DNA from 4 places in the Sporosarcina sp. FA15 genome. Region 1 is predicted to be linked to each of the others. Evidence: riboswitches for the same ligand, from Rfam matches in the RefSeq annotation. Region 1 holds a riboswitch; each other region holds the start of a gene.

What was found. Region 1 has a riboswitch for thiamine pyrophosphate ahead of thiT (energy-coupled thiamine transporter ThiT). Riboswitches for the same ligand answer to the same signal wherever they lie in the genome.
Region 2: another riboswitch for thiamine pyrophosphate. It lies ahead of ACP8HG_RS18850 (thiamine phosphate synthase); the one in region 1 lies ahead of thiT (energy-coupled thiamine transporter ThiT).
Region 3: another riboswitch for thiamine pyrophosphate. It lies ahead of thiD (bifunctional hydroxymethylpyrimidine kinase/phosphomethylpyrimidine kinase); the one in region 1 lies ahead of thiT (energy-coupled thiamine transporter ThiT).
Region 4: another riboswitch for thiamine pyrophosphate. It lies ahead of ACP8HG_RS00710 (acetylornithine deacetylase); the one in region 1 lies ahead of thiT (energy-coupled thiamine transporter ThiT).

Annotation. Positions count from the first base shown of each region.
Region 1 covers NZ_CP188818.1:4,271,516-4,277,287, forward strand. The annotation lists gene ACP8HG_RS20290 (amidase family protein) at 1-325, shown strand, start outside; gene ACP8HG_RS20295 (DEAD/DEAH box helicase) at 403-1,545, shown strand; gene map (type I methionyl aminopeptidase) at 2,014-2,760, opposite strand; gene ACP8HG_RS20305 (hypothetical protein) at 2,867-2,983, opposite strand; gene ACP8HG_RS20310 (DUF4870 domain-containing protein) at 3,047-3,388, opposite strand; TPP riboswitch at 3,627-3,728, shown strand; gene thiT (energy-coupled thiamine transporter ThiT) at 3,809-4,366, shown strand; gene ACP8HG_RS20320 (tryptophan-rich sensory protein) at 4,652-5,383, opposite strand; gene ACP8HG_RS20325 (M3 family oligoendopeptidase) at 5,544-5,772, shown strand, end outside.
Region 2 covers NZ_CP188818.1:3,966,632-3,972,403, forward strand. The annotation lists gene ACP8HG_RS18830 (ThiF family adenylyltransferase) at 125-1,141, opposite strand; gene ACP8HG_RS18835 (thiazole synthase) at 1,138-1,911, opposite strand; gene thiS (sulfur carrier protein ThiS) at 1,908-2,114, opposite strand; gene thiO (glycine oxidase ThiO) at 2,077-3,177, opposite strand; gene ACP8HG_RS18850 (thiamine phosphate synthase) at 3,161-3,766, opposite strand; TPP riboswitch at 4,002-4,110, opposite strand; gene ACP8HG_RS18855 (YebC/PmpR family DNA-binding transcriptional regulator) at 4,184-4,903, opposite strand; gene ACP8HG_RS18860 (phosphoribosylaminoimidazolesuccinocarboxamide synthase) at 5,616-5,772, shown strand, end outside.
Region 3 covers NZ_CP188818.1:3,792,374-3,798,145, forward strand. The annotation lists gene hprK (HPr(Ser) kinase/phosphatase) at 1-226, shown strand, start outside; gene ACP8HG_RS17870 (ParM/StbA family protein) at 972-2,153, shown strand; gene ACP8HG_RS17875 (hypothetical protein) at 2,165-2,695, shown strand; gene ACP8HG_RS17880 (histidine phosphatase family protein) at 2,908-3,450, shown strand; TPP riboswitch at 3,827-3,932, shown strand; gene thiD (bifunctional hydroxymethylpyrimidine kinase/phosphomethylpyrimidine kinase) at 4,012-4,842, shown strand; gene thiE (thiamine phosphate synthase) at 4,835-5,494, shown strand; gene ACP8HG_RS17895 (DUF3238 domain-containing protein) at 5,550-5,772, shown strand, end outside.
Region 4 covers NZ_CP188818.1:126,496-132,267, forward strand. The annotation lists gene ACP8HG_RS00705 (S-layer homology domain-containing protein) at 233-2,419, shown strand; TPP riboswitch at 2,437-2,539, shown strand; gene ACP8HG_RS00710 (acetylornithine deacetylase) at 2,751-4,025, shown strand; gene ACP8HG_RS00715 (LLM class flavin-dependent oxidoreductase) at 4,877-5,772, opposite strand, start outside.

The DNA of each region.
Region 1 (5,772 bases):
GTTGGAAAAAGTGGAGCGAACAAGTGGAACGCTGACGGAAAGGGCTTATATAGAGGCACTTCTCCGCAATCGTCATTTGGCAGGGGACATCGCACTTGGCAAAGCACTTGATGAGCATGCTATTCAAGCGCTAGTATTTCCACAAGATCATGGATGCAGTTTCGGAGCGGCAGCGGGTTTCCCATCTGTTACTGTTCCAGCAGCCTATTCCCAGGCAGGTGAACCGTTTGGCATTACATTTTCAGGGAAAGCATTTACTGAACCTGAATTAATAGGCTATGCATACGCGTTCGAACAGCGTGTCAACGCACGGAAAAAACCTTAATCAGTTTTGTCAGAAATAGAGTGTAGCAGAGCCTATTATGATAAACTGAAAGGAATAGAGTGAAAGTGGGGATAATGATGTCCTTCTTAGAAAATATGGACGAAATGTTTAAAGAAAAATGGAAGTTTGAGTACGAAATGCCAATCCAGGAGAAAATGATTCCTGAAATGCTGGCAGGTAAAGATATCGTTGCAGAGTCACCGACGGGTTCGGGCAAGACACTTGCATTTGTATTGCCACTTTTGCAATTGGTTGATGGCGATAAAAAACAGACGCAGGCGCTGATTATAACACCATCACAGGAACTGTCGATGCAAATCGTTAATGTTATCAGAGAATGGGTAACAGGAACTGGTATCACGGTTACACAACTAATTGGCGGAGCTAATATGCAGCGCCAGATTGAACAATTGAAGAAAAAACCAACAATTGTTGTTGGAACACCTGGTCGATTGGCTGAACTTATCAAGGTCAGAAAGTTGAAAATGCATGATATTCGTCACATTGTTCTTGATGAAGGCGATCAGCTTTTAGCGCGTGATCATCGTGTCGTTGTGAAAAATATGATTGAAGCGGCAAATCCGGAAAGACAAGTTATTGCCGTATCTGCGACAATTACAGATGAAATTGAAATTGTTGCTAGCAAGTTTATGAATGATCCAATCCGCATCCAAGTTGGAGCGGAAGAAATGCCAAAATCGGGTAAGGTCGTTCATTCATTTGTGAAAACGGATGCACGGGACAAAACGGATGTATTGCGTGGGATTTCTTATTTGAATGGAATTCGTGCACTTGCATTTATTAATAATGTGGATCAGCTTCGCATGAAAGAAATGAAGCTTAGGTATAACGAAGCACCAATTGCGGTTCTTCATTCAGAAATGACGAAATTTGAGAGACAGCAAACATTGGAAAGTTTCCGTAAAGGCGAGTTGAAGATTTTGATAGCAACTGATCTTGCGGCACGAGGGCTAGACATTGATGGCTTAACACATGTTATTCACATCGACGTGCCACATACGGTTGAGCAATATTTACACCGTTCAGGCAGAACTGGACGAGCAGGCGGAGACGGGGAAGTATTGACATTGTTGTCGTACCCAGAAGAACGAGATTATCGTAAGCTGACTAAAGGAATTAAAACGGTTCAAAAAGTATGGTATAAAGGCCATCTTGCCGAAGGAAATTCAAAAACAATTGCAGCTCCTAAAAAGAAATAAGACAAGCGCAAGGGATCTATATATGTCGGGAAAATAGCACGTGTGCTGATTAACCATTTATTTGCATAAAATACTGGTGAATAGGGCTTAGAAAAATCCGTTTTCACTGAATCATTTCCGGTTCGCTTTCGGCAAACTATTCACGACACATTTACCATGAGGCAAGTGTAGCTAGAAGTGACTCTGTCACTTCTAGCTACACTTTTTTCGGTAATCCTGTTGTGAATACAAGTAGCGCCAGTAGGTGATCATGTTATTCACTGGTGATTTTTGATTAATCAATAGACGTGGGAAAATAGTTATATAAATCGAGTGAAGGCATCCCCTAGCGCCGTAGTGAATTTAATGGAATACTTTATTACCACATATCTAGACAATAATAAAAAGGGCTATCCAGGAATCCAAGTGCATTGGATTTCCAGGGACAGCCCTTTTCTATATATATTGAAAGAACGCATTAGGCACTAATTATAGTTGCGTCAAAATAATTGGTTCGCCTTTTGTGACGATAATTGTATGTTCGATTTGAGCCACAAGAGATTTGTCTGGTGTAATGAACGTCCAGCCATCCCCTGATTCAATAATATGCTCTGCTTTTTCAGAGATAAACGGTTCAACTGCAAGAACCATTCCTTCTTTCAGAAGCGTCTTATCCCAAGCGTCATAATAATTGAGTACATGCGAAGGTTCTTCGTGCAACGCTTTACCGATGCCGTGGCCAGTCAAGTTTTTGATGACTTTTAAGCCATTTTCTTTTGCCTCGCGTTCAACTGCTTTACCGATTTGGTTTAAGCTTGAACCTGCTTTAACTTTCGTCATTGCACGTTCAAATGCACTCTTAGCCACATCACATAATTGTTGTTTCTTATTATCGGGTGTACCGACAACAAATGAAATGCCAGTGTCAGCAAAATAACCATTGTAGGAACCTGAGACGTCAATATTAACGAGATCTCCATCTTCTATGACGCGGGAACCAGGCATGCCATGGGCAACTTCACTGTTGACGCTGATGCATGTAAATCCAGGGAAATCATATTCTGCGATAGGACCTGAAATTGCACCTTTTTCTTCGAATAGGCGACCGCCGATGTCATCAATTTCTTTCGTCGTTTTACCAGGGACAGTTGCTTCTTTCATCGCTTCCCTGATTTCAGCAACAATTTTGCCGATTTTCTTTAACGCTTCAATTTCCTGTTCAGTTTTTGCAATCATTATGTTCAAATCCTTTCTTCCGTTCATTCTTTTCCATACCATACTATATCATATGGAGCTGAACAAAAAAGCCTACAAACTTAAAAAACGTTTGCAGACTGTCGAATTATTTCTTTGGGATTGTCGTGCTTGTTGCTTTTTTTTCTTTCATTACTTTGCGAACAATCGGATAGACAATAGGCGCCAATTTAATAGCGGTTTTTAATAATTTTCCAATATTCATTACGAATCACTCCTAAACACAGCATTTGTTACTTTTTTCCCGAATAGGTGGTTTTATAAACATTCACTTCAATACTTTAACACCTTGAAACACATTCCAAATTAGAATTGCTATGAGCAAAACTCCATAAACTAGCATGAATAAGACAGGTGTTAATTGCCAAAATCCAAAGTTACCACTAGGCATTACATTCAGGTCGTAGGTAAAGGAAAACATTGAAAAAGAAAAAATGATAAATCCTGCAATAAGAAGTACGACAGGAACAAGATGTGAAACGAGAGAGCGCTTGGCATGGTGTTTTACTTCACGGTCATCCGAAACGAAATAAATAATGACGGGTATAAGTAAAGGGGTGAAGAAGACACTAAAGTAGCATAGGGCGGCTAACAGTTTATTGTTTGACACACGAATCCCTCCATTTTAGTTTAACTATATATATATTGAGTAAATGAATCCCTAGATTAAACTTGGCGAAGAGGCCATACAAGGGTTAACTGGAGCCTGAGATTGGCGGCATCTCCTAGCGCCGCAGCGAATTTAATGGAATTCTTAATTTCAACATATATAGGATAATTATCATCCCTGTTAATCATCTTGCTTATAGGATCCCCATCTTATACAATGAACTAGACAACTAAATTACTGGAACCACAGGGGGAGCCTATTTGGCTGAGATTGGACAGCACGTCCTGACCCTTAGAACCTGTAAGATTATTCTTGCGTAGGAATGTGGATGGAAATTGACATATTCGATGTCCCATCTATTTCGGGATGTCTTTTTTTATGCCCACATCTTTCGCTGAGCTAGGAAAGGGATGAATTAATTTGGATCGGAAAAGACTTCAACTTTTACTTGAAATAGCTATTTTAGGTGCAATTTCATTTGTACTTGATCAGATTGGTTTTAAAATGCCACAGGGTGGCTCGGTTACGCTGTCAATGTTGCCGATTGTTGTCATGGCATTTAGATGGGGGATTGCAGGCGGTATGCTGACTGGCTTCGTCAGCGGGTTATTGCAACTGATGATGGGAGGCTATGTCTTTAATATAATACAGGCTGCCCTTGATTACTTCGTGGCGTACACGTTGGTTGGAGTGGCAGGTGTTACACTTGCATGGCTGTTAAGTAGTAAAGTAAAAGGCAACAAAGGCTCAATGGTTACAGCAATCGTTCTGGGGACAGTTATCGGTGGCCTACTTCGATACTTGATTCACTTCATTGGTGGAATTGTATTTTTTGCATCTTATGCACCTGAGGGACAGCCCGTATGGCTCTATTCACTCGTATACAATGCAAGTTACATGATACCTTCAATAATATTATCAGCAATTGTTGCGTCAATATTATTCACTACAGCACCGCGTCTTTTAGAGAGAAAATAGAAAATCGCCGTTCTGCCCAATGTGGGAGGACGGCGATTTTTTTTAAGGTAAGAAAGTATAAGTTGTTCTACATGGATCGATGTCTAGACTCCAGACGCCAGCCCCTGGGCCCACACGAAGTGGGTCATGCAGTGGGGAGGGATTGAGCTACATCCCTCCTTGTTGCGACAGGATGTCGCGATTTTAGACTGCCTTCCTTTAATTTCAGTCTTGCCGAAAAGGCAAAGACCGCCTTTGTCTTCAAGTCTTTCAGCGCTTGTCGGGGCTAAACAGCGTCTTGCACTTTTATTTAGGTGTGAATGACTTTCGTCTGAAGAACATGAATCCTGCGATTGTAGCTGCAAGAAATAGGGCTGCGGCAGAGACGAATAGTTCATCAGCACCGTTTTTTACAGTGATACCTATAAATGCCCATATGAAGACAGCACTAAATGCTATATCCGCGTAATGGTATAAAAAATGAAGTGCAATAGCGGTTGCGATAGTCAAGTAGATGACGGTCCATAGCGGGTCACTTAGTCCCCAACCAGACCATTCATGCAAAGTAAGGACATAACTGATATTTGCAATGGTCGCGACAAAAACCCATCCTAGATAGACAGCAATCGGAACTCTACCATGAATATGACTATTTTTTATAGAATAAGTAAAATAAATGGTTAACAGTGTTAAAAGAAGAAGCAGGTTGATAATAATTGTCCATCCGAAGAAACCAAAATGCCAAAGCAAAATCCAAGTGATATTTAATAGGCAGCTGAGCACAAACAAAACTACCCTCCGATTGAATAATGCATGATTAATGTTTACTGTGTTGCGCATAAAGCCGTATAACCAGATAGCGAGAAGCAGATAAATAACTGCCCAAATTGAAAAGGTATATCCTGCAGGTGTAAATAGTACCGGTAAACTATTAGAGATTTGCCCGGTTGTTTTTCCATTGATAGGCATTATATTCGCAGCTGCATTGACTAGAACGACCGCAATGAGCGAAAAGGTCATAATTATAATTCTAAACATATTTAAATCCTCCTACTGAATAGTATACAGAGGAATGGTGGAACCTGCGAAGGAAAGTATGAACCTTCCGTCACAATTGCATTATTTCGCATACCGAAAATTCATGTTATAATCAAGTTGTGTTTTTAGAAAATTTTGAATGAATTAAGGGGGAATAATAGTGACGCAAAAAACGTATTCTGAAGTATGGGATCTTGACGTTTTCTTTAAAGGTGGAAGTGGATCGACAGAACTACGGACACATTTGGATAGCGTAAAAGAAAAGTTAGGTTCATTAGAAGAAACGGCTTCTGCATTTGAAGTTCCTCAGTCAGCTGGTGCGTCAAAAGAAGTTGTAAACCTTATTGAATCATTAAAAGAGGTTGCACTTGACCTGTCACAGGCAGGTG
Region 2 (5,772 bases), 300 kb from region 1:
TTATGTAGGTATTCAGTTGTTCACCATTTTTAGTTTTCGCAATTAGGGGGGACCATTTGGTTTACCTTTACGAGGGGGAACTGAAAAAAGAGCATAAAAGCTATGCTCTTTTTTCATTCAACAATTATCCTAGCAACCCGGCAGCAATTTTCTTCGCAGTTACAATATCTTTCGTTCCATGTACAAGCATGCGACCGTCACGGAACAGCACGATGCGGTGACCGTTGTATTCACAGGCAACAAGATGTGGGTTGTGAATTAATTTTGAGACGCTTCCGCGAATTGATTCGGCAAAAGGGAGGAGTTCAAACTTTCTACTTTTAGGCCAAGACAATTGAACGGTGTCACGTCCACAAAGCACCGCTGTTTTCATAGACTCACGGGCAGAAAGGAACGGATACACTGCATTTTCGGAACAGCTTGGACAACCGGCTTTCTTCATGCTTGCAACTCCAATTGAAGCGCGGTCGCCTGTCCATAAATCAGCAGATTCGAGTTTCGGTCCAAAAGGTGTTCCCGTTATATATTTCAACACGTCAGTAACTTGCCGAGCCGCTGTAGTAACCACAACCGGGCTGATGACGCCGACTGTATCACATGTTAATGTCTGTGATGGCAATGTTTCTAGCAAGCAATGTAGACACGGCTGGTTGTCTTGAATGCCAATCGGAAACGTTAGGCCATAACTTCCGACACATGCCCCCATGAAAAAGGGGATGCCGAGTTTCAGCGCTGCATCGTTCGCTAGCAGCCGTGTTTCAATATTGTCTGTTGCATCCAAAACTAAATCATGGTCGGTCATTAGATCGAGGACGTTTTGTGGCGTTACATCGACTACAATACCTGTTATAGCTACATCGCTATTAATCGCCGTCAATCGTTTCTCCGCCGCAACTGCTTTTGGCAATTGCTCAATGACGTCTTGTTCCGTATACAATTGCTGGCGATGCAGATTGGTCGACTCGATAATATCCCGGTCCACAATCGTTACACGTCCAACGCCTGCACGGACGAGCATTTCAGCACCGGATGAGCCAAGCGCGCCGGCACCTAATATGAAAATACTAGTTTTACGAATCCTTTTTTGGCCGACATCGCCAATTGGAGCGAATAATGCCTGACGTGAATATTTTTCAATCAATTCGTTACAAGTCCTTCCAGTGGGCTACTTGCAACCGCATAATCGCGCATCGGCATCCGGCCTGCTTCATAGCCGAGTCGTCCCGCTTCAATCGCGAGCTTCATGGCAAGGGCCATTTTAATCGGATCTCCAGCTTCTGATACCGCTGTGTTCAATAAAACTGCGTCAGCGCCAAGCTCCATTGCATAAGCTGCATCTTTCGGCGAGCCAATTCCTGCATCGATAATAACGGGTACATTGGATTGTTCAATGATGAACGACAAGTTAAGTGGATTCAAAATACCGCGCCCTGATCCGATAGGGGATGCGCCTGGCATGATTGCATGAACGCCCATTTCGCATAACCTACGTGCGAGCACAACATCATCTGACGTATAAGGCAGGACGATGAATCCTTCATCTAACAGCATTTCAGTTGCCCGAAGTGTTTCTACTGGATCCGGGAGTAATGATCGGTCACAACCGATGATTTCAACTTTAATCATGTCACAAAGTCCTGATGCTTTCGCCAGTTTCGCGATGCGTACCGCTTCTTCCGCTGTTTTTGCGCCCGCTGTATTTGGTAATAGTGTATATTTCGAAAAATCGAGTTGTTCCAAGAAATTTGGTTGTGATGGCTCGAAGATATTCATACGTCTTACTGCGAACGTAAGAATTTCTGACTCCGATACACGCACTGCCTCTTTTTGCACATCAAATGACGGGTATTTTCCTGTACCTAGTAATAGTCTTGAATTGAATGTTTTATTGCCGATTGTTAGCATAATTATCCTCCTCCTACAAAGTGAATGATTTCTATTTGGTCGCGGTCGTTGATCGGTTTGTCATATGCGTCTTTCGCAAGAATATCTCGGTTCATTTCCACGATGACGATGCGTTCCGCAAGTTCCAGATGCCCAAGCAGTTCCTGCACATTTTCAACTTCTGCGGGCATGTCATACCGATTGCCGTTCAGTTCGATTGTTCGCTTCATGAAAAATCCCCCTTTTCGGATCAAATGCCTTAATCCGTTCTGTATTCACTTCATTTCCGATGATCAAATCACGAATCAAGCAGGCGGTTGCGGGCGCCAATAAAATCCCATTTCTGAAATGACCAGCTGCAATATACATATTTTCATTCCCTGGAATCCGACCGATATACGGTAAGTCGTCAACGGTTTTTGGACGTAGACCTGCCCATCTGTTCATAACAGGAAGGCGGGAAAGACCAGGTATAAAACGTTCCGCAATAGCACTTAATGCCAAATTACCGGCATCAGTTATCTGCAAGTCTGTATGTCCGTATTCCATCGTGGCCCCGATGACGAGCGTTCCACCCGAGCGTGGAATTACGTAACAGCCTTTATGGAAAAGTGTATAAGGTAATTGCATGCCTACCGCATTGAGTTGCATACATTGGCCTTTCACTGCGGTCATTTGCAGCCCTGACACAAGCTTGGTGCTCGCTGCACCGCTTGCGATGACTAGATGTTTTGCGTTGATAATGGACGACGCAATGCGTATCTGATAGCCACCATGTAACAGTGTGATTTCATCGACTGTGGCCTGTTCTGAAATAGTAGCACCCAAATTTTTAGCCGCTGCGCAAAATGCCAGACAAGCCTTTTCAGGATGAACATGGACGTCTTCTTCAAAAAGATACGCACCAAAAGCAGGTGGAGCAACATGCGGAATTCGTTCGCGAACTTGTTCAGCTGAAAGATGAACTGCGTTTTTCCAACGGGAGAGGGCAATTCGTTCTTCTTCGGAACAAGCAAACTGAACAATACCGCCAGCTGTATAACCGAAGTCCGCCCCTGCATCACGTTGGAATTCTGAATACAGTACCTGACTTTCTTGCGCGAATGAATAAAAGGTGTCATTCAAATATTCAGAGTGTGCACCAAGCATGCCGCCAGCCGCCCGAGTAGTGCCTTGAGCGATTTTATCGCGTTCAACAAGGTGAACTGACAAACCCTCTTTTGCTAAATAATAAGCTGTACTGCAACCAATAATCCCTCCCCCAATAACGACAACATCAACTGGTTGTGACATGGTTGGCATCCTTATAGGCTGTTGTGGCAACTTCAGGATTGTCACTGCCAAAAATGGACGACATCACTGCAATTCCTGCAACTCCGCCTTGATTTAATTGCGGAAGGTGATGGGGCTGAATTCCACCAATTGCATAGATGGGAATTGCTAGCGATTCAACGATTTGAAAAAGCTCATCGGTTCCACGGGGGAAGAGGCCAACTTTTGAACTTGTCTCGAATAAATGACCATAAAGAATCCAGTCAGCACCTTCTTTATAAGCAGTTTCAGCTTCACCATAAGAGTGGACAGATCTGCCGAAGGAGATAGCCGGGAATTTTTTTTTGAGTAGCGTTAGCGGTTCGCCGTATCCGGGAAGTTGAACTTTGTTAATCCCGGTAATTGAAGCGACATTCGTTCGCCCATGGACAATTAGTTTAGTTGAATCAAAGCCAGATTCGATTAATTGTCGAATCAACGCTATTATTTCTGAATCCATTTTCGATTTCTCACGTAAGATGGCTGCGTCGATAAAAGGTTCGATTGCTAGCAATGTATCAAGCAATTGGCTACGTTCCATTTTGTCATCTGTTACGGCAATTATCTTCATCGAACTCCTCCTTATCGAAAAGAAATAGTATATGTTTTCACCTGGGAATAGGGTCTAGTTTCAGGCGCCAACCCCTCGGGTCATAAGTCGTTTTACTGCGAGGGCTGAAGGACGCCCTCTTCGTAAACCGTCTTATGCCTGTCGGAGCTGAGCGGCGCCTTCTGCTTTTCTTGATAAAAAAAGACCACTTTCCAGGTATGGAAAGTGGTCTGTCGATGGCATTAGAATGCACTGATAGGAAGACACGCCACTTCCCTACGCAGGTACAAACCTGTTCAGGTGATAAGGGTAGCGGAGTGGAACTCGTTTCTCAGTCCTTTAAAAGGATTCCCCTAATGGTCGAATATGTTATGAAGTTGTCAATCTATTAGTAGCATAGCACGTCAATGGAATGAATGAAAGGATGAACAGTTGCGCTTAGTCGTCTAAGTGGACGTTATGATGCACTTGTTGAACATCTTCCAAATCATCCAGTACGTCAATCATTTTCTCGAATTGTGCTTGAGCTTCTGGTGACAGAGTCAAGTCGTTTTGTGCAAGCATTGTTATTTCAGCGACGTTAAACTCTGTAATACCGGCACTTTTTAAAGCTGCCTGAACAGCATGGAACTGGTCTGGCTCAGCATAGATGATGACCGACTCCTCTTCATCTAGAATATCACGCACTTCGACGTCCGCATCCATTAGAAGTTCGAGAACGTCGTCGGCGGACATACCTTCAATTCCGATAACTGCAGTCGCATCAAACATATAGGAAACAGATCCGCTGACACCCATATTACCGCCATTTTTACCGAATGCGGCGCGTACTTCTGATGCAGTACGATTGACGTTATTTGTCAGTGTATCGACAATAACCATCGAGCCATTTGGTCCGAATCCTTCATAGCGAAGCTCGTCAAAGTTTTCTTCTGAACCACCTTTTGCTTTTTCAATTGCCCGGTCAATAATCGCTTTTGGTACACTATATGTTTTTGCGCGTTCTACGACAAATTTTAGCGCTTGATTCAATTCAGGATCAGGCTCGCCTTGCTTCGCTACTACATAAATTTCACGTCCGAATTTAGCATAAATGCGACTCGTGTCCGCATCTCTTGAAGCTTTTTTCTCTTTGATATTGTTCCATTTACGGCCCATGAATTTCCACTCACTTTCGATTAAGCATAGATTTACTACAATAAGTATACAACAATTATATGCAAGTAGACGAGTGGGAATTATTAAAAATGGGCTATTAGGTTGTGTAAGGGAGAAAGTTTTTACCTATTTAAGTTGAATTAAGGAATCCCACTAAATTTACTGTGGCGCTCAATAAGGAGAGAGTATTAATTCGGGGGGGATTGTAGAACGCTTGGCGCTTTGGGGATGCCTTTGCCGCGCCTGCGCTAGGATGTTCATTATCGAGAGAAATGTGATTTTGAGATGTATACGCCGAGATTATAATGTGCTTATTTTTTGCTACTAATTCTATTCAAGAAAGACACACTCCGGGTTGCAGTTTTCATCGCAGATAATGAAAAGCTCTTTCTCACATAGACTATCTAGCGCAGGCGCGTCTTCGCGGGAGGCATCCACAAAGCGCCGAAGCGGTATTAGGGGGAATCCTAATTCATTTCAAGTACAAGTTTTTTTTCAGTAGCCTCCCAAAAGCCCTTGTAAAGCGCATACGCCGTATTCATTTGTTCAACATATATACTGTCTTTCAATTATGAGAATTTGTCTACTATCGTACAGTTTTGGCGTGATGGAAAGAACATTATCCGATATTTAAGAAAAACTCTTTTTCTTATGACGATTCTCAATTATACTAAAGGTGAACGTTCATCCTACTATAGAAGGGAACAGACGCATGGAACTCATATATAAAGGGAAGACGAAAGATGTATACAAATTGGACGGCAACAATGTACTACTGAAATTTAAAGATGATGTAACCGGAGAAGACGGGGTTTTCGATCCTGGTGCGAACACAGTTGGCTTATCGATTGAAGGCGCGGGGCAATCCG
Region 3 (5,772 bases), 480 kb from region 1:
CGAATTGACTAAGTGGAAAGAAAATGACTTGAATAATGAATTAGAGCAGGAAACGAAGTTTGTGGAATACATGGACGTCCAGATTCCGCATATCCAAATTCAACTTCAACCGGGGCGTGATATCGCAGGTTTGATTGAAGCCGCGGCGAATAACTGGTATTTAAAGCAGCAAGGTTATAGCGCAGTAGAGGAATTCATGAAACGGATTGAGTCAGATACGCCTTAGTATTGAGTAGCTGCGTTTGGTGGGTTTGGAATAATTAGTAGGAGTACGTAAACACGTGAAAAAGAGTAGACATTCAAATAGATGTCTACTCTTTTTCACGTTTTTTATTTTGGTGTATGAAATGGTTGTCATTTTGTCTTGTTTGGCCACCTATTATTAGTCAGGTTACTCCTAGATGTAGCTGGGGGCCTGGAGTGTGGCGTAAGCTAATTGGTGATTGATGATACTATTTAACCCGTAAAGGCATGTTAGAGGTGAATCTGAGAAGCCGAAATTGCTTGGTCAACAGCTCGCATGCTTGTAATGAAGGTGGGAACAGATCGAATAACAACTTATAATCACTGGCACTTTAGAAAAGTAAGGGAATGTCTAATGGGTTTTATTTGTGAAATACCCTTTTTATTGAATGGTAAGCAAGCTCTGCTTCAGCTTGAAGTTAGGAAGGGAAGGGGAAGGAGGGCTTATATCGAACTTGAGTAAACGTCCATCTTAACTATTTTTGTGGATGTATACATTACAGTGTACTTGTATACGTTAATGTATACATTTGTAAACATTAATGTGTACAAGTGTACAAACACGTACGCAACCAGTGGTGGCGCGTGTATACGCTAATGTGTACAAGTTTACAGCTGGGTACACATTATTACATTTGTGTGTTAAATAGTTGAATTGGATTGACCTGCCAACAAAATTCCAGTACCATTTCAATAGAAAGATAGAATAATTGGGGAGGATGATTTTTATGACAGAAACACGTATTGCAGCAATTGACGTAGGAAACGATTCATTAAAAGCCATTTTCGGTAAATTGGAAGCAGAACTCAATATACCCAATGTAATTGCACAAGATATTGCAGATCGTCCGATTATCGGCATTGAAGAACTAGACAACCAAGAGCCTACTGATGGCATTCATATTCGTTTGCACTCTCCAACATTAAAAGATAACAACGCTATTTACCGTGTTGGGAATCTTGCTACGAAAAGTGGTAATTCAACTGAACTAGATCCAGGTAGCAACAAATCTGAGGAAGATCAAACTTTGGTGATGTTGTTCGCGGCACTTGCAATAGATGCAGCTCGTGATGAGAATAAAGGTATTTTTAAACGTAATAATAATGTAATTGAAGCTACGTATACACTAGGTACAGGACTTCCACTGAGAGAAGTAAAGGAAGGGAAAGACGTTGGTTATCGTTCCCAATTGCTTAGCTCTGTTCACCAAGTAGAGTTTTTGGTTACACCTAAATATCAAGGTATAAAAGTAAATATTAAATTTGATGAAGTAAAGGTTTATCCGGAAGGCTTTGCTGCGTTTATCAACCTTGTAATGGATAATAATTTAAACATCATTAATAAAGAATTAATCGATAAACAAATCTTGATACAAGACATCGGTGGGTTATCAACGGATGTTGCGGTTATTAGGAATCGTAAAGTTGATGATGATAAGGCACAAGGCTTTAACTTGGGTGTTTCAGAGTCTCTGGATGCTATTCGGGAAGAAATTTATGTTAGACATGGCGTAGAGTTGGACAGTCGTCTAGATGTTGTGGACATTATAACGAAGAAAAATAACCGTAATCATATTATGGTAAAAGGAAGCCGGACAAGTGTTCATGACATTGTAGACCGGATTCTCTTGGAGCTAGCGAAAAAGCAATACCGCCATTTACGGAATGTATGGGCAAGAAACTCGCAATCTGAGATTTGCTATTTCATTGGCGGAGGCTCTATTGTCCTTAAAGACTATCTTAAAACGTTAAATAATAGCTTAGATGGTTATAATATCGATTTCTTTGAAGATGAAAAAGAAAGTGTTTGGATGATGGCCAACGCTTATTACAAGTTAATTTCAGACTTTGCGAAAAAAAATCAACAAGTCAAAATTAAAGAAGAAGAAAAGTTAGTTAAAACAAAGTAAGGTGACTATGCATGAATGACGCGGGATTAAAAAGGGGACAGCCCATTACATTTCGTCTCCCATCAGATACATCTGACCACACACTAAAGCAACTGCAAAAGTTAAAAGAAGTCGAAAGAAGAAACTTTTCCAGTAAAATTGCGGAGTTCGTGATAGATGGGGTGAATGACTCACTTTTAAAGCATAGAGAGGCCATAACAATTCCGCTCCCAAAAGGGTTAACTAAAGCGCAACGTGATTGGTTAAAGCACGAACATTCCGAGGCGCTACTAGGGAGTATCGTCTATCAGTTGATGTCCGATCCAATCCGCACAGCATCTCTCTTTGCATCATTGAACAGCAATGCAATAGATGTAAATGCAGCATTATATTTGCAGGAAGAAACGAGCGCTGCCGTTGAGGTGGAAACAGAACATCAATTGATTAACATAGAGGATGATCTGGATAATTTTGATTGGGAACAGTTAAAGGAGCCAGAAGAAACCTCTGTTGTAGAAGAGGAAGACCCTCTAGCTGACTTCCTTGCTCAGATGAATAAATAATAGTGAGTGCCTGCATAAGAAACCACCATGAATGTTTAAATTTTCATGATGGTTTATTGTACAGGCACTTTTTGTCGTGATTTCTAAGGAATCTAAGACATTGAGATGTTTTCTTTGGAGCATACAAGGGAAAAAGAGTAATAGGGATGACTACAGCTAGTTTGCGAATGGGTTGTATGTCTATTTAGTAAGAAGAATGGGGTGAAGCGGGTATGGAAAAAGTTATTTACATCGTGCGTCATTGCTCCGCAGAAGGACAGGCACCACACGCGGAATTGACTGCTGAAGGGATTTTGCAGGCGGATCAGCTTGTAGCGTTTTTCGAAGATATCGAAGTGGAACGGATTATTACGAGTCCGTTTTCTCGTGCACGTCAGACGGGCTGGCCTATAGCTGAGCGGAAGAAGTTGCATGTAGAGGTGGATAGTCGGCTTATGGAGCGCGTGCTAAGTTCAATGGATTTCGAGGATTGGTTGATAAAGCTGGAAGATACGTTTTTTGACCTTCATCTAAAATATGAAGGTGGGGAATCTTCGAGTGAAGCGATGTCGAGGGTCTGTGATGTTGTGGATGAGCTGGGTGACGGTTCGCGGACAGTGCTTGTGACACACGGGAATTTAATGGCGCTATTATTAAGGTGTTATGATGAGCGATTCGATTTTGGGCAGTGGCAGGCACTGACGAATCCAGACGTGTATGTTATACGGATTAAGGATGGGGACTCAGAAGTGGAAAGAATTTGGGGTTCTGAATAAAAAAACAGGCCGCTGTGATGTCGGCCTATCTAGGTTTTAGTGAATGTTAACCCATTGTAAGATTAGTAATAATGACCACTGCAATAATAACGAGTGCCCCGAAAAGACTGATCCACATGGATTTGTCGGGATTATTCGGTCTGCTGTCTGCTTTATGCATAAACTGCGCCTTCTTTCTGTTTATGTCATTAACTATACTCTTATCGACGATAGAATGGAATAAACTGTTACCACGTGAAACGAGTTTATTATATATATTGAACCTATTTGATGGAGTTTTTTATTTCCATTACTCTATGCTTCTATTGAAAATGGACCAAACATTCCCACAATCTCACACTAGATATGTTACACTTGCTACAAAGCTGAATAGTTTAACAACCACTAGGGGAGCCTTTTTTAGGCTGAGACGTGCATGAATGCGCGGACCCTTGGAACCTGATCCGGATTATACCGGCGTAGGAAAGTGGGTACGCCTTTTACGAATAGTTAAATGGCTAGCCGCTTTCTTACGCCACCGGGAAGCGGCTTTTTAGTATAAATAAAAGGGTGGCGAATCGAATGGTACGTGTGGCATTGACAATTGCGGGGTCGGATAGTGGTGGTGGTGCGGGTATTCAGGCAGACTTGAAGACGTTCCAAGAATTGGGTGTTTTCGGTACGTCGGCACTGACAGCGGTGACAGCGCAAAATACATTTGGAGTGACGGCGATACAGCCGGTTGACACCGCTATTATTAAAGCGCAAATACAGGCAGTTATTGAAGATTTTGATGTTAAAGCGATTAAGACAGGGATGCTCTTTTCGACAGAAATTATCTATGCAGTGGGAGAGGCGTTTCATTGGAGCGGAATTCCACTTGTCATTGATCCGGTAATGATTGCGAAAGGGGGTGCTTCATTGCTAGAAAGACAGGCGGTTGAAGCGTTGAAGACTGTACTTGTACCTCTTGCAGCTATTGTTACACCTAATATTCCAGAAGCAGAAGTGCTTGCAGGAATGGAAATAAAGACGAATGCAGACATAGAACGAGCGGCGAAACATATAATAGCGTTGGGCGCGGGGGCGGTTCTTATTAAAGGGGGCCACCGGAAAGAAGCGCCTTATGCGGAAGATCTGTTCATGGGGGCTGACGGGGAACGGTTCTCGGTTCGCGCACCATGGATTGATACGAAAGATACGCATGGAACAGGGTGTACGTATTCGGCGGCACTGACAGCGTTTTTGGCAAATGGGGAAACGGCAGCGAATGCAGTTGTTTCTGCAAAATGTTTTATCCACGCAGCAATTGAAGATGGACTTAAAATTGGTGGCGGCCATGGTCCGACGAATCACTGGGCATATGGACGCCGCGGTAACAAGACAATGGAAGGGGTTGTAGTTTATGGATAAGCAAACAGTTAACTTATATTTCATCATGGGTACAGTGAATTTGGCGGGACGCGACCCGTTACATGTCTTAGAAGAGGCGTTAAAGGGTGGTATAACGAGCTTTCAATTACGTGAAAAAGGGCCTGGTGCATTAACGGGTGAAGAATTGAAGGCTTTTGCACAAGCGTGTCAGCAATTATGTGAACAATATAGTGTACCTTTCATTGTCAATGATGATATAGGTCTTGCGATTGAAATTGGTGCAGACGGTATTCATATCGGGCAGGAAGACGGATATATTTCAGCAGTGCGTGACAAGGTTGGTCCAGACATGCTAATAGGTGTTTCTACGCATAATGTAACAGAAGCGATTGCGGCAGCTGATGCTGGGGCTGATTATATCGGTCTAGGTCCAGTTTATGAGACACAGACGAAAATGGATACGCAACCGGTTATTGGTATCGAGACAATTAGGGAAGTGGCATCGTTGTTACCTGGCTTACCAATTGTTGCGATTGGCGGAATTTCAGAACGCAGAGCCGGTGCTATCATTAAAGCGGGTGCGTCAGGGGTAGCGGTTATTTCTGCAATTTCTGGAGAAGAAGATCCTGGAGAAGCAGCAAGTCGTTTAAAAGGTGCGGTCCTTCTTTCATTAACAGGTATTGAAATGTAATGTTTAACTGCTCGCGAAATATACCACACTTCCAAGTAAGGGGTGTGGTGTGCGGATGAAAAAGAAACTGTTTGAAATACAAACCGTTTTGCATAAGGCAGATCTAATCTATTTCACATGGAATGATGTCGGCGGAACTTACAAAGTTTATAGAGACGGGCATCATTTGTATGAAGGAACGGTCTCTGAATTTAGTGACGGTGATTTCAAGCATGCGAAACTATATAATTACGTAATCGAACGTGTTGAAGATGGTATTGTAATTGACGTTATTGCAT
Region 4 (5,772 bases), 480 kb from region 1:
TGCAATTCCTCCTTTGTAGTTTGCCGAATTAGTTGGCAAGTGAAAACCCTAACACTCAAGAGTTACTAAGGTCAATGATTATGGACTGGTGTTTCTTTTCCATTGAATTGCTATTGTTCAGCCTTGCTTTCTCCTGTGGATGAACTCCAAAATAGTATCCAAAAGTGTTATAATTATACTTAACTATAATTTGATGTTATTAATTTTAACTAAAGGAGGGCTTTAAACAAAAATGAAGAAAATAACTACACTGTTTCTCGCTTTAGCATTAACGGTAGCTTTACCGACGTCAGCTACTGTTGTATTAACAGCTAACGCGGCAGAAGCTCAAGTCGTTAAATCAGAAGACGTCACGACAGCTGCAAAATTTACGGATATTCCAAATAGCCACTGGGCGAAAAATGAAGTTATGCAACTTGTAGAAATGGGCATATTGACGGGTTACGGCGATATGCAATTTCGTCCGGATCTAGCAATGACAGTTGGAGAGGCTACTCAATCTTTTACAAAAGCGGGATATGAATTTTTAATCAAAGACGTGACAGGCAATTCTTTTGGTATGGAAGAACCTTTAACACGTAGGCAAATGGAGTTGGCATTAGTAGATGCATTTAATTTGCAAGATAGTGCATTAATCGAATGGCCAAGTCTTATTTCATTGGATAAAGGAAGTGTAGGCGCAGTTCCACAATACAGAATTATGCCAGGCATACAAAAAGGTCTATTCAATCACGGATCACAAGTAGACCGCGCTACTTTTGCGGTGATTCTGCATCAAGTACTTGTGGAGAAGGGGAACATTGCAACTACCAAAAAATATGAATTAACGAACTTAGAGCTGTCGCCTAATTTTACTCGGATTCCCTCTGCTGTGAATTTAATGAAGGTGTCATTTGATGAACATCCGATTTACCTAAGATCGACAGAGAATATACTTTTCACGAATCATACGAGAATCGATAACTCATTTTCACGAGATAATATTTACACTTATGACATCGGTATAGAAGGTGCGACCATTGAGTTAACGGTTCGTTCATTTGATAATGGCGATTACTTCTTATTTTCGAAAATCATTAACCCTACTGAATCTGCTGTAACAGTAGATGTCATTCAAAAAGAAAATGAAGTGGCTTCATTTGAGCTAAACCGTTATGATAAATACAAGATTAAACGTAATGATAAAGACGTTTTTGGCAGTGACACAACATCCTATCCGACAGGTTTACTCCAATTTGTGAAGCTAGATGGATCAGTGAAGGAGCGGATGGTTGGTCAGTCTTATTTGTCAAAGCAATTGTCATTAGAGTATGAGAATGATGGCTACAGTTACATGCGTCAATTGCTCGGTGAAAAAGAGGCACTGTCTTATGCTCAGGTTGGAACAACATTATTATCTGTGCATACGTTAAATTCAAAAGGCAATGACATTGTAGATCAGTGGTATATGAATGCGGATGACCAATTATTTGCGAATGAAGAGAATATGGAGAGCTGGATGCTTGAGTCAGCTAAGTATTATAAAAAACGTAATAATTGGTACACGGCGGGTGGCCCATACAATAAAATGGCGATAACCACAGAGCCAATGCCTGACACAGGGCAAGGATATGGGCGGAACTTACTTCTATTAAAAGAAGATCGTGCGCTGGTTTTATATAATGAGCAAGAGGATCGTTATTTTGAGAACTTAATTTACAACTCATTTGTTAACTTGAAGAATTTCAAAGGTGACAAAGATTATTGGGAAACAGAAGTTACAAGCACCTATTTGAAAGATTTATATGACATTACAGCTCCATTCATTGATACACGTTTTAATGAGCAAATCGCGCTTTTCTACTATAATAGTGGTGCTGATTTTGGAATTGAGAATGCGAAAGAGCCATTGCGTAATTATGCTGACTTACTAGTCTCACAAAAAAGTAAAGGAAACGTCATTCCTGTGAATGACGAGTCTTACTACATCGCGGATTACTTCCCGATTGCACAGCAAGTAACGACACATGCCTCTATGAATCATGTGTTGGGCGGTATGAACGTTTTACTCATGGCTTATAATGAGTTCGGTGATCAGAAGTATTTAGATACAGCGCAGGCTATACAAACAGCGATTGTAGCGGATAAAGATGATTGGATTCGTGATAATGGCGATATTTGGTATCGTATTTCCGCATTACGTGACTATAAAGGCGATGATTACAAGCATCTGACTTTAGAGGATTTAATAAATTCGTACAAACTTTGGAAAGATATTGATCCGACGTATTTGCCTTTATTAGAAGAAATGATTGCTTCAAAAGCTTCGTTTTTATCGAATGAAAATTTAGGTTACACAACTAAAATAAAGAACGGGTTACGTGATATCGACTTATCGAACTATCTTCCTAAAGGGGAAGAAAGAACAGATGCATTGTGAAGAAGAAAAAACTAAATAGATACTGCTAGGGGAGCCGTTTAGGCTGAGACACATCATAGATGTAAACCCTTCGAACCTGATCTAGTTCATACTAGCGTAGGGAAGCAGCTGAAACTCTACACTCAATGTCTTTATATACGTAGAAAACAGCCGCCTTCCGATTATGGAAAGCGGCTGTTTTCTGTTCCAGTGTATATATGTTGAACAAATGAAATAAAGATAGTGAACTGCGCGAAGGCGCATTACAAGGGCTAGCGCCGTAGTGAATTCAATGGAATTCTTTATTACAACGTATATAGATTCACCTACCAAAAATATAGATAAGGGATGGATGAGTAAAATGGAAAATAGAATTAGTAACCTAGTTGATGAACGTCTAGAGGAGTTAGTGCAATTGCTAGCGGACCTCGTTCGTTTCCCGACAGTTAGTCCACCGGCAAGAAATACAACAGGCGTACAGCGGTATATTCAAGATTTTTTAGCACAAGAAAAATTTGAAACGGTTAGTTGGGATGTATTTCCTGGCGACCCGAACGTTGTAGGCGTTAAAAAGGGAACGGATGGAAACCTGTATAACAGCCTAATCATTAATGGACATATAGACGTTGCGGAAGTGGGGGATGAAACAGAGTGGACTGTGCCTGTCTTTGAACTAACGACTAAAGATGGCAACGCATATGGGCGAGGAACATCCGATATGAAAGGTGCAGTAGCGGCGACTTTACTAGCCGTTAAATTATTAAACGAACTAGGTGTGGAACTGAAAGGTGATTTGCAAATTCAGACTGTCATTGGGGAGGAAGCGGGAGAGGCTGGAACACTTTCATGTATGGAAAAAGGCTATACAGCAGACTTTGCACTTGTAGTCGATGGCAGTGATCGTCAAATCCATGGTCAGGGTGGTGTGATTACCGGCTGGATAACGATTAAAAGTAAGGAAGTTTTCCATGATGCAATGAGGATGAGTATGCTTCATGCAGGCGGTTCGGTTAATGGGGCTAGTGCGATAGAAAAGATGATGAAGGTTATTGCTGGATTACAAGATTTAGAACGTCACTGGGCTGTGACAAAAAAATATCCGGGTTTTGCGCCTGGCACCACTACTATTAATCCAGCAGTTATAGAAGGAGGAAGGCATGCAGCTTTTGTGGCGGATGAATGTCGGCTCTGGATCACCGTTCATTTCTATCCGAATGAAACCTATCAATCTGTAACAAAAGAAATCGAAGAGCATTTGAACCATGTAGCAAAAGCAGACACGTGGTTAAGAGAAAATCCCATTCACTTTCGCTGGGGTGGAAAATCAATGATTGAAGAACGTGGAGAAATATTTCCGGCGCTTGAAATGAATGCGGACCATGCAGCTGTTCAACTTCTTGCGCATTGTCATGAACAAACCGAAAAAAGTCCTGCAATAATAGGTATGTCGAGATCAGTAACAGATGCGGGCTGGCTAGGAGCAGCAGGAATTCCAACTGTTATCTATGGTCCTGGAAAGTTGGAAGAGGCACATTCAGTCGATGAAAAGATAAACATTGAAGAATTAGTGGTATTTACCAAGACGCTTATGTTATTTATAAATGAGTGGTGTAATACGAAAAAATAGGAGTGCAAGTAATCTCCCCATTCATCTACTACTATTAAACTGTTACATGTTGAACAAATGGATGCCTATATAAACTAAGCGAAGGCGCCTTACAAGGGACAGCCTAAACCTTAAGAAAAGCTTAAAAGTCTACGTTTGACTTGTACATTTGCGGCTAGCTTTGGACGAAATGATTACAACACCTTTACCGCGGGTTAAATGTGGCTGGAAATGCCAGCTACACTCTTTTCGGTAATCCTGTTACAACTAACTGTCCACCACATACCTACAATGTTTAAGTGGAAAATGCAACTACTTTGGAAGATGGAAGAATAACTACCTTTCTATAAAAGTTGCAAGTGCCCGAAGATGAAATTTCGGGCACTCTGCTGCATTTAACAAGCTTTCCTTACTTACTTTGGCAAAAATCATACAAGTAACAATGTGATGCCATATAGAAAGTGACCCTTTCTAAAATACAAAAAGGAAATACTATAGAGTGGGATTAGGCAGCCAAAATTGCATCTTTGGCTGCCCCTTTATGGATAGGAATGTAGTTATTCACTCGTTCCCAAAAGCATCAGAACTTAGTGTAGCTGTACCTTTGAAGAGCGGCGGACGAAGGGCCCCCATACAATTAACGAAAAAGCAGCGTAGGATGCGACAAAGTCGCATCCTACGCTGCAAGAAATTCCGATAATGGTGCAGTAGTCGTTCAGTCCAAAGCGATTCAAAAGCACATGTACATAAGGCTTCTAGTGTTTTATCACAAAAGTAAGCAGTCATGTGTTTCAACATATAAATAAGTGAAGCTATTACTTATACGGTATCAATTGATTTCTATGTTTCCAGATAGATTATTATGAGATACCTTAACGAGCCGTTTCACGCCGAACGATCGGAGCTACTTGTGTTGCTAACATTTCAATACTCGCTGCGACTTTAGAAAACGGCAAGCCGCCGATATCCATTTGTGCAATGAATCGTTGATGTCCAAATAGTTCGTGTTGGTGGAGAATCTTCTCAATTATTTGCTGAGGGCTGCCGACAAATAATCCGGTTTCGGGACTGGCCATATAATTGAAATCAGAGCGGGATATTCTCGTAATCATTCCATGTTGTTTGTTCACATATCCCCAATAATTTGCATAGTAAGGATAAAATTCGTCTTTCGCTTGTTGGGATGTCTTTGTTATATACGTATGTCCTGTTACAGCCACTTTTAAATCCTCTAAACGATGTCCGGCACTTATGCCAGCTTGGCGATACAAATCAACAAGTGGTTTGAAACGAATTGGATCCCCACCAAGGATAGCTAATGCTAAACCAGTTCCAAGTTTTCCAGCTCGTATTGCACTATCAGGTGTTCCACCTACACCAACCCAAATCGGCAGTTTATTTTGAACAGGGCGCGGGGCAATCATAGAATTAGTTAAAGGCGAACGGAATGACCCATTCCAATTGACGATTTCATTGGTATTCAATTCTTGAAGCAGTCGTATGTTTTCATCGAACAGTTCGTCATAATTGTTTAAGTCATGACCGAATAACGGAAAAGATTCAACGAATGCACCACGACCTGTAATAATCTCAGCGCGACCATTCGAAATTAAATCGAGTGTAGCAAAATCCTCGAATAGGCGAACAGGGTCGACTGTGTTCAAAACAGTCGTTGCACTCGTCAATTTAATACGCTTCGTGTTTTGTGCCACTGCCGCCAGAACAACTGGCGGAGCTGATACGGCATAGTCTAAGCGGTGATGCTCAC